DNA from 3 places in the Lysinibacillus sp. RS10 genome. Region 3 is predicted to be linked to each of the others. Evidence: riboswitches for the same ligand, from Rfam matches in the RefSeq annotation. Region 3 holds a riboswitch; each other region holds the start of a gene.

Region 1 (3,207 bases), 2.2 Mb from region 3:
ACTTCGCTGAAATTGAAGATTCAATTGCAGACCTAGCGAAAAAAGCACGCGACAAAAAATTAGGTTTAGCAGATCTTTCAGGTGGCTCATTCACAATTACAAACGGTGGGGTATTCGGTTCATTAATGTCTACACCTATCATGAATGGTACACAAGCTGCTATCTTAGGTATGCACACTATCAAAAAACGTCCAGTAGAAGTGAATGGTGAAGTAGAAATTCGCCCAATGATGTACTTAGCACTTTCTTATGACCACCGTATTATTGATGGTAAAGATTCTGTAGGTTTCCTTAAAACTGTAAAAGAATTACTTGAAAACCCAGAAGATTTATTATTAAATTCTTAATTCCAAAATCATATTTAAACCCTGCGAACTTTGTTTTGCAGGGTTTTTTTCTTTTTATGGAACATTTAAGGGAGCGATGGATAGGAAATTTAAGTGGATGGATGGAAAAATAGAAGCGGCTGATAGAAGAGCCGGAGTGAAGGATAAAGCAATCGAAGCGACGGATAGAAGAGCTGAAGTAACGGATAGGAAACGAAGCGATGGATATGAAGTGACGAATAAGCAATCGAAGGCGATGGATAGAAAGGCCGAGTGACGGGTAGTAACTGAAGCGACGGATAGAAATCAAAGCTACAGATAAAAAAGCTAAGGCAAAGGATAAAGCAATCGAAGCTACCGATAGAAAAGCCAAACTAAAGGATAAAGCAATCAAAACAACGGAGAGGTTGCCCCAAAGTTTGCAAAACCTTCACATAGTAAAAAACATATAGTACAAAAGGCGTTATCTTTACTGATCAACAATTTCTTTCCAATTACTAAAATGGGAGTTTAGTAATAAATAGTAAAGGTTTTACTAAAAAAAATAATGATGATTTTCAATTCTGAAAAAATGTACGATGGATATAAGAAGAGTAATACCCTAATATTGTAAATAATCAGAAAAATGATGAAATTATCTTGACGAATATCTTACTTTTATTGTAGTATCTTAATATCAATTAAATAAACAAACCTCACATTTGTTCTACGGTGAGGTAGAGGCGCGGTATTTATTAGTACATTGTTGAGTATAAGCAAGCGAAGACGCAATGGAGAAGGAACTACCGCCGAAGTATAAAAGGAGCTCGTACTTTTATGCTGGGTCTGCAGTGAATAAGTGCAGGACTGTCCTAGTGAATTATTTTCCAGATTTACTAGGTTGTGCTATCTCGGAAACATGGAAATTATAGTGAGGATTTGGGCAACTGTTAATTAAAATAAGACCTAAGTTCAATTCTTAGGTCTTTTTTCGTACAGTTGTCTTATTTTTTTACAGAAAAGGGGAGTTTTTCATGAAAAGAAAATGGTTGTTATTAATGTTAACGGTAATGACTGCAATTGTGATGGCAGCATGTGGTGCTGGCGACAAAAAGGATGAAGCAACAGGTGATGCTGGTGCAGATAAAGATGGCGGAGGTGAATTCCGTGTTGGGATGGAAGCAGGTTATGCTCCATTTAACTGGACGCAGCAAGATGATGCAAATGGTGCAGTAAAAATCGCCGACAATGCTGAATATGCAGGCGGCTACGATGTGCAAATGGCGAAGAAAATCGCTGAAGGCTTGGGCAAAGAATTAGTCATTGTGAAAATGGAGTGGGATGGTTTAGTACCTGCACTGCAATCAAATAAAATTGATGCCATTGTTGCTGGGATGTCACCTACTGATGAGCGTAAGAAAACAATTGATTTCACTGAAAATTACTATACTTCTGATTTTGTTATGGTTATTAAAAAAGGTAGCAAGTATGAAAAAGCAAAATCAATCCAAGATTTTTCAGGAGCTAAAATCACATCACAATTAAACACATCTAACTACGATGTGATAGATCAGATCAAAGACGTTCAAAAACAAACTGCAATGGATAGTTTCCCAGCTATGCGTGTAGCCTTAGAAGCTGAAAAAATTGATGGCTATGTAGCAGAACGTCCAGAAGGAATTTCAGCTGCTGCAGCAAACGATAAGTTCACATATGTAAAGTTTGAAGAAGGCTTTGATACAGATATTTCAAACACTTCTATCGCAGTAGGTTTACGTAAAGGTGATGCAAATCTAGAAAAAATCAATGAAATTCTAAAAGGTATTTCTGAAGATGATCGTCAAAAAATTATGGAAGAAGCAATTCATCAACAACCAGCAGCACAATAATAAGACTGCACGGACTACTTGCTTAGTCCGTGCAATATCTTTTCATCATTATTCAATGAGTACCTCTTTAAATAATGATAATGTCCTAGCTAATAGAATCATAAAATAATAAGAAAAAGTAAGTTGCAATGAAATAGCTAAGGCAAAAAAGAACAAGCAAACAACACGACGTTGTAAGGAGGCACATCATGAGTCTTGAATGGATTATTTCAATTGTTGAGAACAACTGGCAAATGTTTTTACGAGGTGCGTATTATACATTACTTATTTCGATTACTAGTACAATTATTGGTGCACTTATCGGATTTTTCATCGGAATTATGCATACTATTAAGGTTCGTAAAAAGGGTGTAAAATACTATAGCTTAAAGATCATTAATTTTATACTAACATGCTATGTTGAATTCTTCCGTGGTACACCAATGATTGTACAAGCTATGGTTGTATTTTACGGATTAGATATGGCATTTGGTATTGATATGCACTTTATTACAGCAGGTATTTTAGTCGTTTCACTAAACACAGGTGCTTATATGACGGAAATTGTACGTGGTGGTATTGTATCGATTGATAAAGGACAGTATGAGGCTGCTTCAGCAATCGGTATGAATCATTTTCAAATCATGCTATATGTAGTCTTACCACAAGTTGCGAGAAATGTATTACCTGCAACAGGTAATCAATTAATTATGAATATTAAAGATACAGCAGTATTAAATGTGATCGGTGTTACGGAATTATTCTTCCAAACAAAATCAATTGCAGGTAATAACTTCCGCTATTTTGAATCATTCTTCGTAGCTTGTGTCCTTTATTTCATCATGACATTTACAGCATCAAGGATTTTACTATATGTAGAAAGACGACTTGATGGACCAGATGCTTATCAAAAAGAACAGAAAGAAGCAATATAGGGGGACGAACAAGTGGCCGTTATTAAAATAGAGCATTTAAGTAAATCATTTGGGCGTAACCAAGTGTTAAAGGATGTAAACTTTCAAGTAGAAAAGGGT
Region 2 (3,207 bases), 1.7 Mb from region 3:
ATTGGCTTTTGAAATAAACCTAATAATGCCATACAAACCTCCACCTTTTCCTTGGTAAAACATATAATTACATTTTACTATACAATAATATCAATAGATAAAATATTAAATTAATATAAAGAAAAAAATAGGATGTGCCTTTTATTGACACACCCCATTCATTATTATACGTAAAGTGCATGTTCTAAATTGAATTCATCGTGTAATGCATTTGCTGCACGAATCATTTCGTCCTGAGGTACAACAACAGATACTTTTATTTCAGATGTACTTACCATTTTTACCGGGATACCTTCACGACGCAAACGATCAAACATACGGGCAGCAACGCCTGGATTAGATGCCATACCTGAGCCAACTATTGAGACTTTTGCTAAGCCGATTTCAAAATCAGCAAAACTAAATCCTAGTGATAATTTACTATCTTCTAAGACACGTAATGCTTCTGCAAACGCCTCTTTTAAAATGGTAAACGATACAGTCGGCTTTAAGCCATCTATTATTGCTTGCACAATGATATCGACGTTTATGCGATTTTTTGCAAGTATTGTGAACATATCTGCTAACGAAGCATCAGAATAAGCATCATAACCAACCGTTAAACGAATAACATCTGACTCATAGGCAACACCACGAACTATTAAATTTTTCTCCATTCCAACTTCCTCCTTCAATAAAGTACCTACTGTATCTACTACGCTCGACCGAATAATAACTGGGATTTGAAATTTCTTCGCTAACTCTACAGCTCGCGGGTGTAAAATTTGTGATCCTAAGTTTGATAGCTCTAGCATCTCGTCATAGGAAATTTCTTTTAGCTTTTGTGCCCTAGCAACATGACTTGGATCAGCTGTATAGACTCCTTCCACATTCGTGTAAATATCTACGCGCTCCGCTTCCAATGCCGCCGCGATAGCTACAGCCGTCGTTTCCGCTCCGCCTTTACCAAACGTCGTAATATTCTGTGAACAATCAATACCTTGTTCCCCCGCAACGATTACGATTTGTCCTTGTGCAAAATGCTCTGCTATTCGACTAACATCAATATCATCGATACGCGCATTGAAATACATATCATCAGTTTGAATACCTGCCTGCCAACCTGTTAATGACACTGCATGATATCCTTCTTCCTGCAAAGCAATCGCAACTAACGCACTTGATAGTTGTGAGCTTGTTGAAAGTAGTACATCTAGTTCACGCTTAGACGCACTATCTGATAAATCACAAGCCATCTCTGCTAATTCTTTCGCCATACTCCTCATTCCCGCAGTTACAACGACAACATCATAGCCTCTTTCCTTTTCAGCTATCGCCCTTTTCGCAACATCTTGAATATGCTTTGTCGATGCTAATGCAGCACTACCGAATTTCATCACAATTCTCGCCATACAGATCATTCTCCTTCGTATTCAATCATTTCGCTGTCTCTAGAAAACTAAAAAAGGCAGCCCTCACATAACGTGAAAGCTGCCTATAACATGTACAATAATAGTTACTTGCGCATGTGAGATAGCTCTCCGAAACGTTTAGAATCGACAGTTTTACATTTATTAAATGCAAAACCAGCACAGCATCGGAAACAACGATGCTCCACTTCGGCAAGCTCCCCTTTCATACATTGTCACTGGACTTGTTCGCCCTCTAATGTACTACTCTTGAACCTTGCACCTCTATCATCACTTAAATAGTGAATGTATTTAATTTTGCCTTAGCGAAAAAATTTGTAGTATATATAGTTGAAACATCTACAATAAGCTAAGGAGCCGTATATAACATTGCTATTTTAGATCAATGTTATATACAACCTTAGCATATGACTAATCCTTTGACAATGACTCTTGTTGAAAAGGAATTCCATCTGCATTCATTTCACCACCTTCAGAGATGGGAGTCTTCTATAGCTGACGCTTTGCTTTCGCTACAAAGAACGATCTGCTGAATGAAAATAGGCGTGAATATTGTTAGCTAGATTAGCAGGCATACCGGCTTCTTGTAACGCCAACTCACTTGCCTCACGGATTTTTTTGACAGAGCCAAAATGCTTAAGTAATTGCTGTTTTCGCTTTGGACCAACACCCTCTATATGATCGAGAACAGATTGAATGGCATGCTTCTCGTGCTGCTGTCGTAAGAAGGTAATGGCGAAACGGTGTACTTCGTCCTGAATTCGTTGCAGTAAATAGAATCCATCACTTGTGCGCTTTAACGCAATTACTTCAGGTGGGTCACCAAATAAAAGCTGTGACGTATTATGCTTTTCATCTTTTGCTAATCCGGCAATTGGAATGACTAGGCCGAGCTCATCTTCTAATACTTCTCGTGCGACTTCCATTTGCCCCTTCCCACCATCAATTAGTACTAAATCTGGCAAAGGTAAACCTTCCTTTAATACTCGTGTGTAACGACGCCTTATTACTTCCTGCATTGCCCCGTAATCATCATGTTTGGCAGCTGTGCGTGTTTTGTACTTTCGATACTCCTTCTTTGCTGGTTTTCCATCGATAAATACAACCATTGCAGATACTGCATCTGTTCCATGCATATGACTATTATCAAAAGCTTCAATTCGTAAAGGCGTTGAAATACTCATAGCTTCACCGAGTGCCTCACATGCGCCTATTGTTCGTTCTTCCTGACGTTCGATAAGTTGGAACTTTGCTGCTACAGCAATTTCAGCATTTTTAATCGCTAATTCTACAAGTTCTTTTTTTTGCCCGCGTTTTGGTGTTAGCACTCGAACATCAAGTAATTCCGTTAAAATATCCGCATCAATAGATTGTGGGATAAAAATCTCCTTCGGCTTAATGTGTTCTAACTTGTCGTAAAATCGGCCAACGAACGTTAAAAATTCCTCTTCTGCCTCTTGATAAATTGGGAAAATCGAGACATCTCGTTCAATGAGCTTTCCTTGACGAACAAAGAAAACTTGCACACACATCCAGCCCTTCTCGACTGCATAGCCAAATACATCGCGGTTCGTTGTATCACTTGAGACGATTTTTTGCTTTTGCATAACAGTGTCAATATGGGCAATTTGATCGCGAAACTCTTTTGCACGCTCAAACTCTAAATTTTCTGCAGCTGCAAGCATCTTTTCCTCGAGCTCCTTTTTGACCGCCTCAACACCACCATTTAAAAATTTCGTCATATCCTCAATCATATCGTGATAAATTTGGGCATCAATATCTTTTACGCAAGGTGCTA
Region 3 (3,207 bases):
ACAGTAGGGCGTGAAGTTACAGGGAATTGGACGTGGTTGATCCCACCGTTATCTCCAGCAACAACCCATATTTTCCATAAGCCGTATGTTAATGTGTACAATACACCGAACTATTTTTATCAGAAACCACATTATTAATCGAAAAAAGGCAGCACATGAGCTGCCTTTTTTAATTTACATATTCATTTTTAGAAGCCCTAAAAGAACATAAGGAAAGTATCAATACTACGACAACAAAGAGCCAGCCTACGATGTTCCAGCCACCGAATAAATCATGCAAGTATCCGAATAGGATTGGACCGATTGCGGCGAATAAATATCCTAAGGATTGTGCAAAGCCTGATAAATCAGCTGCTTCAAAAGCGGTACGGGTACGTAGTGTAAAGAACATCATTGCTAATGCGAATGAAGCACCCCCTGCTAAGCCTAGTAGCACCATCCACAGTATTGCGAGGCTTGTCCATTCCATTACTAATCCAATAAAGCCAACTATGTAAAATGACGTAAACATGAATACAAGGGGGCGTTGAGACGTCATTTTACTAGCGATAATAGGTATAGCTAAAGCCATCGGGACTTGTGAAAATTGCATGATGGAGAACATCCAGCCGGCACGATCTGCGGCTAAGCCTTGTGCTATGTATATTTCAGGAATCCAGGCAGCAGTTGTATAGAATAATAATGACTGTAACCCCATAGCACCTGTTACAGCCCAAGTAACAGGTGATTTCCATAAAGGTGTACGTTCTTTTGTAATCTTAAAAGTAGACTCAGGCTTATTAAATTTCAACTGTGGAATCCAAATTAAAATGGTTAATACCACAAGTACAAGCGAGATGGCCAGTGCACCTTGCCAGCCAAGTGATGAATTGGCGATAGGATAGCTAATGCCAGCACCAAGCCCAGCTGTCAAATTCATCGACATTGTGAAAAATGCCATAAGTAAACCTATGTGATAGGGAAACTTCAATTTAAGCAATCCTGGAATAAGTACGTTACCGAATGCAATAGCGATACCAATTAGCACAGTACCAAACACGAGTAAAGTAGTTGTGCCAAGGGAGCGTAGTATAATTCCTAATGCTAAAAGAATAGTGGATAAAAATAATGTTAATTCTAGCCCCAATTTACGTGCGACATTAGGGGCAAATGGTGATATGATTGCGAATGCTAGCAATGGGATTGTTGTTAGAAAGCCCGCGAGTACATTGGATATGCTGAGATCTTCACGGATAAAGGAAATAATGGGCCCAACAACTGTTAGTGGCATTCGTAATGTCGAGGCAATACAAATGACGCCGATAACTAATAATAAGGTTGTTCCTCTCCAGCTGATTTCCCTGCTAGGATAAGTAGTCGAATGTTCATCAGTAGTCAAATAAATCCCTCCTGTTAGAACAATTATAATCGAACTACTATGCCATTGTATTAAATTATTTAAAGTGATGGAAAATTCGAAAAAAACGGAACATTAATCGGGTTATTGAAATGTCAAAGGTCGTATGTTAAACTAATACACATCATAAATTTAATAATTATATGCCTCAAGTTTGTATTGAGGTAGAGGTCGCGGTATTTAAGAGTATACTAATGGAAATGACAAGCATTAGAGATGTTAGTGGAAAGGAAATATCGCCGAAGTGTGAGGGGACTTGAAAACCTCATGCTGGGGCTGTCTCCGAAAGGAACAGAACTGTCACGTTTGGAACAACGTGTTGAGCTATCGTTTTTGAAAGAACTGAGGATTAACTTAGCCATCACTGCGTTCATGTGATGGCATTTTTTTTGCCTCTTTAAAGAAGGAAGGAAGCTAAATCGTGAGTGAAATAAAAGTGAATCAGCTCGGCAATAAAGCGCCGAAGCTGAAAAAAGAATTAAAAAGCCGTCATATTACTATGATTTCATTAGGCGGTACAATCGGTACAGGGTTGTTTTTAGCTAGTGGTGGTGCCATTGCGCAAGCAGGCCCTGGCGGAGCACTTCTCGCCTATGCATTAATTGGTATTATGGTGTACTTTTTAATGACGAGCTTAGGCGAAATGGCGGCTTATATGCCATCATCGGGCTCATTTAGTACGTATGCTACAAAATTTGTAGATCCGGCTTTAGGTTTTGCACTTGGCTGGAACTACTGGTACAACTGGGCAATTACAATTGCGGCAGAAATTTCTGCTGTATCATTAATAATGAAATATTGGTTCCCGGATAGCTCATCAGCACTTTGGACTGCTTTATTTATCGTTATCGTTTTAACGTTCAATCTACTATCGGTAAAAAGCTATGGTGAAAGTGAATATTGGTTTGCAATGATCAAGGTTGTCACTGTAATCATCTTTATTATCGTCAGTTTCTTAATGATTTTTGGTATTTTAGGTGGACAAGCTCCTGTAGGCTTTACGAATTTCTTTATTAGTGATGGACCGTTCCACGGTGGTTTCCTTGCTACATTTGGTATTTTCTTAGCTGCGGGATTCTCGTTCCAGGGGACAGAGCTACTAGGAATAACGGCAGGGGAAACGGATGACCCTGGTAAAAATATTCCGAAAGCTGTTAAGTCTGTTTTCTGGCGAATTCTTTTATTCTATATTTTAGCGATTGCTGCAATTGGGATGCTGATTCCATTTACAGATGAACGTTTGTTGTCTGAGGATATCGCTGTATCACCATTTACACTAGTATTTGACCGTTTAGGAATTGCCTTTGCAGCGTCAATGATGAATGCCGTGATTTTAACGGCTATGCTGTCAGCAGGGAATTCAGGGCTCTATGCATCTTCTCGTATGCTGTGGCAATTAGCAGTAGATGGCCATGCACCAAAAATTTTCACTAAACTAAGCCGTCGAGGTATTCCAATTTACGCATTATTGGCGACATTATCTGTAGGCTCCCTAGCATTTTTAGCTTCATTCTTTGGTGACGGTGTAGTCTATATGTGGCTTCTAAATGCCTCTGGGATGTCTGGCTTCATTGCCTGGCTAGGAATTGCATATAGCCATTATCGTTTCCGTCGAGCGTTCGAGGCACAAGGCTTGGATCCGAAATTGTTGCCATATAGAGCAAAGCTATTCCCATTCGGTCCACTATTTGCCTTTACAGTTTGTATGATTGTTGTGATCGGTCAAAACTACACAGCCTTTATGGGTGACAAAATTGATTGGTACGGAGTATTTGTTTCATATATTGGTATTCCACTGTTCTTACTGTTAT

Evidence for each region. A riboswitch is a leader RNA that binds a small molecule or an ion and turns the genes downstream of it on or off. The one in region 3 is predicted to bind lysine.
Region 1: it holds a riboswitch for lysine, as region 3 does, so the genes downstream of both, ACB089_RS12710 (transporter substrate-binding domain-containing protein) here and ACB089_RS23455 (amino acid permease) in region 3, are expected to answer to the same signal.
Region 2: it holds a riboswitch for lysine, as region 3 does, so the genes downstream of both, ACB089_RS06200 (aspartate kinase) here and ACB089_RS23455 (amino acid permease) in region 3, are expected to answer to the same signal.

Annotation. Positions count from the first base shown of each region.
Region 1 is NZ_CP167122.1:2,487,526-2,490,732, reverse strand. Features, by position in the region: gene odhB (2-oxoglutarate dehydrogenase complex dihydrolipoyllysine-residue succinyltransferase) at 1-347, shown strand, start outside; gene ACB089_RS12715 (hypothetical protein) at 445-603, shown strand; lysine riboswitch at 1,036-1,222, shown strand; gene ACB089_RS12710 (transporter substrate-binding domain-containing protein) at 1,340-2,194, shown strand; gene ACB089_RS12705 (amino acid ABC transporter permease) at 2,383-3,108, shown strand; gene ACB089_RS12700 (amino acid ABC transporter ATP-binding protein) at 3,121-3,207, shown strand, end outside.
Region 2 is NZ_CP167122.1:1,209,735-1,212,941, reverse strand. Features, by position in the region: gene ACB089_RS06205 (methyl-accepting chemotaxis protein) at 1-32, opposite strand, end outside; gene ACB089_RS06200 (aspartate kinase) at 165-1,391, opposite strand; lysine riboswitch at 1,506-1,684, opposite strand; gene uvrC (excinuclease ABC subunit UvrC) at 1,922-3,207, opposite strand, start outside.
Region 3 is NZ_CP167122.1:4,691,855-4,695,061, reverse strand. Features, by position in the region: gene ACB089_RS23465 (nitric oxide synthase oxygenase) at 1-138, shown strand, start outside; gene ACB089_RS23460 (CynX/NimT family MFS transporter) at 170-1,378, opposite strand; lysine riboswitch at 1,554-1,731, shown strand; gene ACB089_RS23455 (amino acid permease) at 1,818-3,207, shown strand, end outside.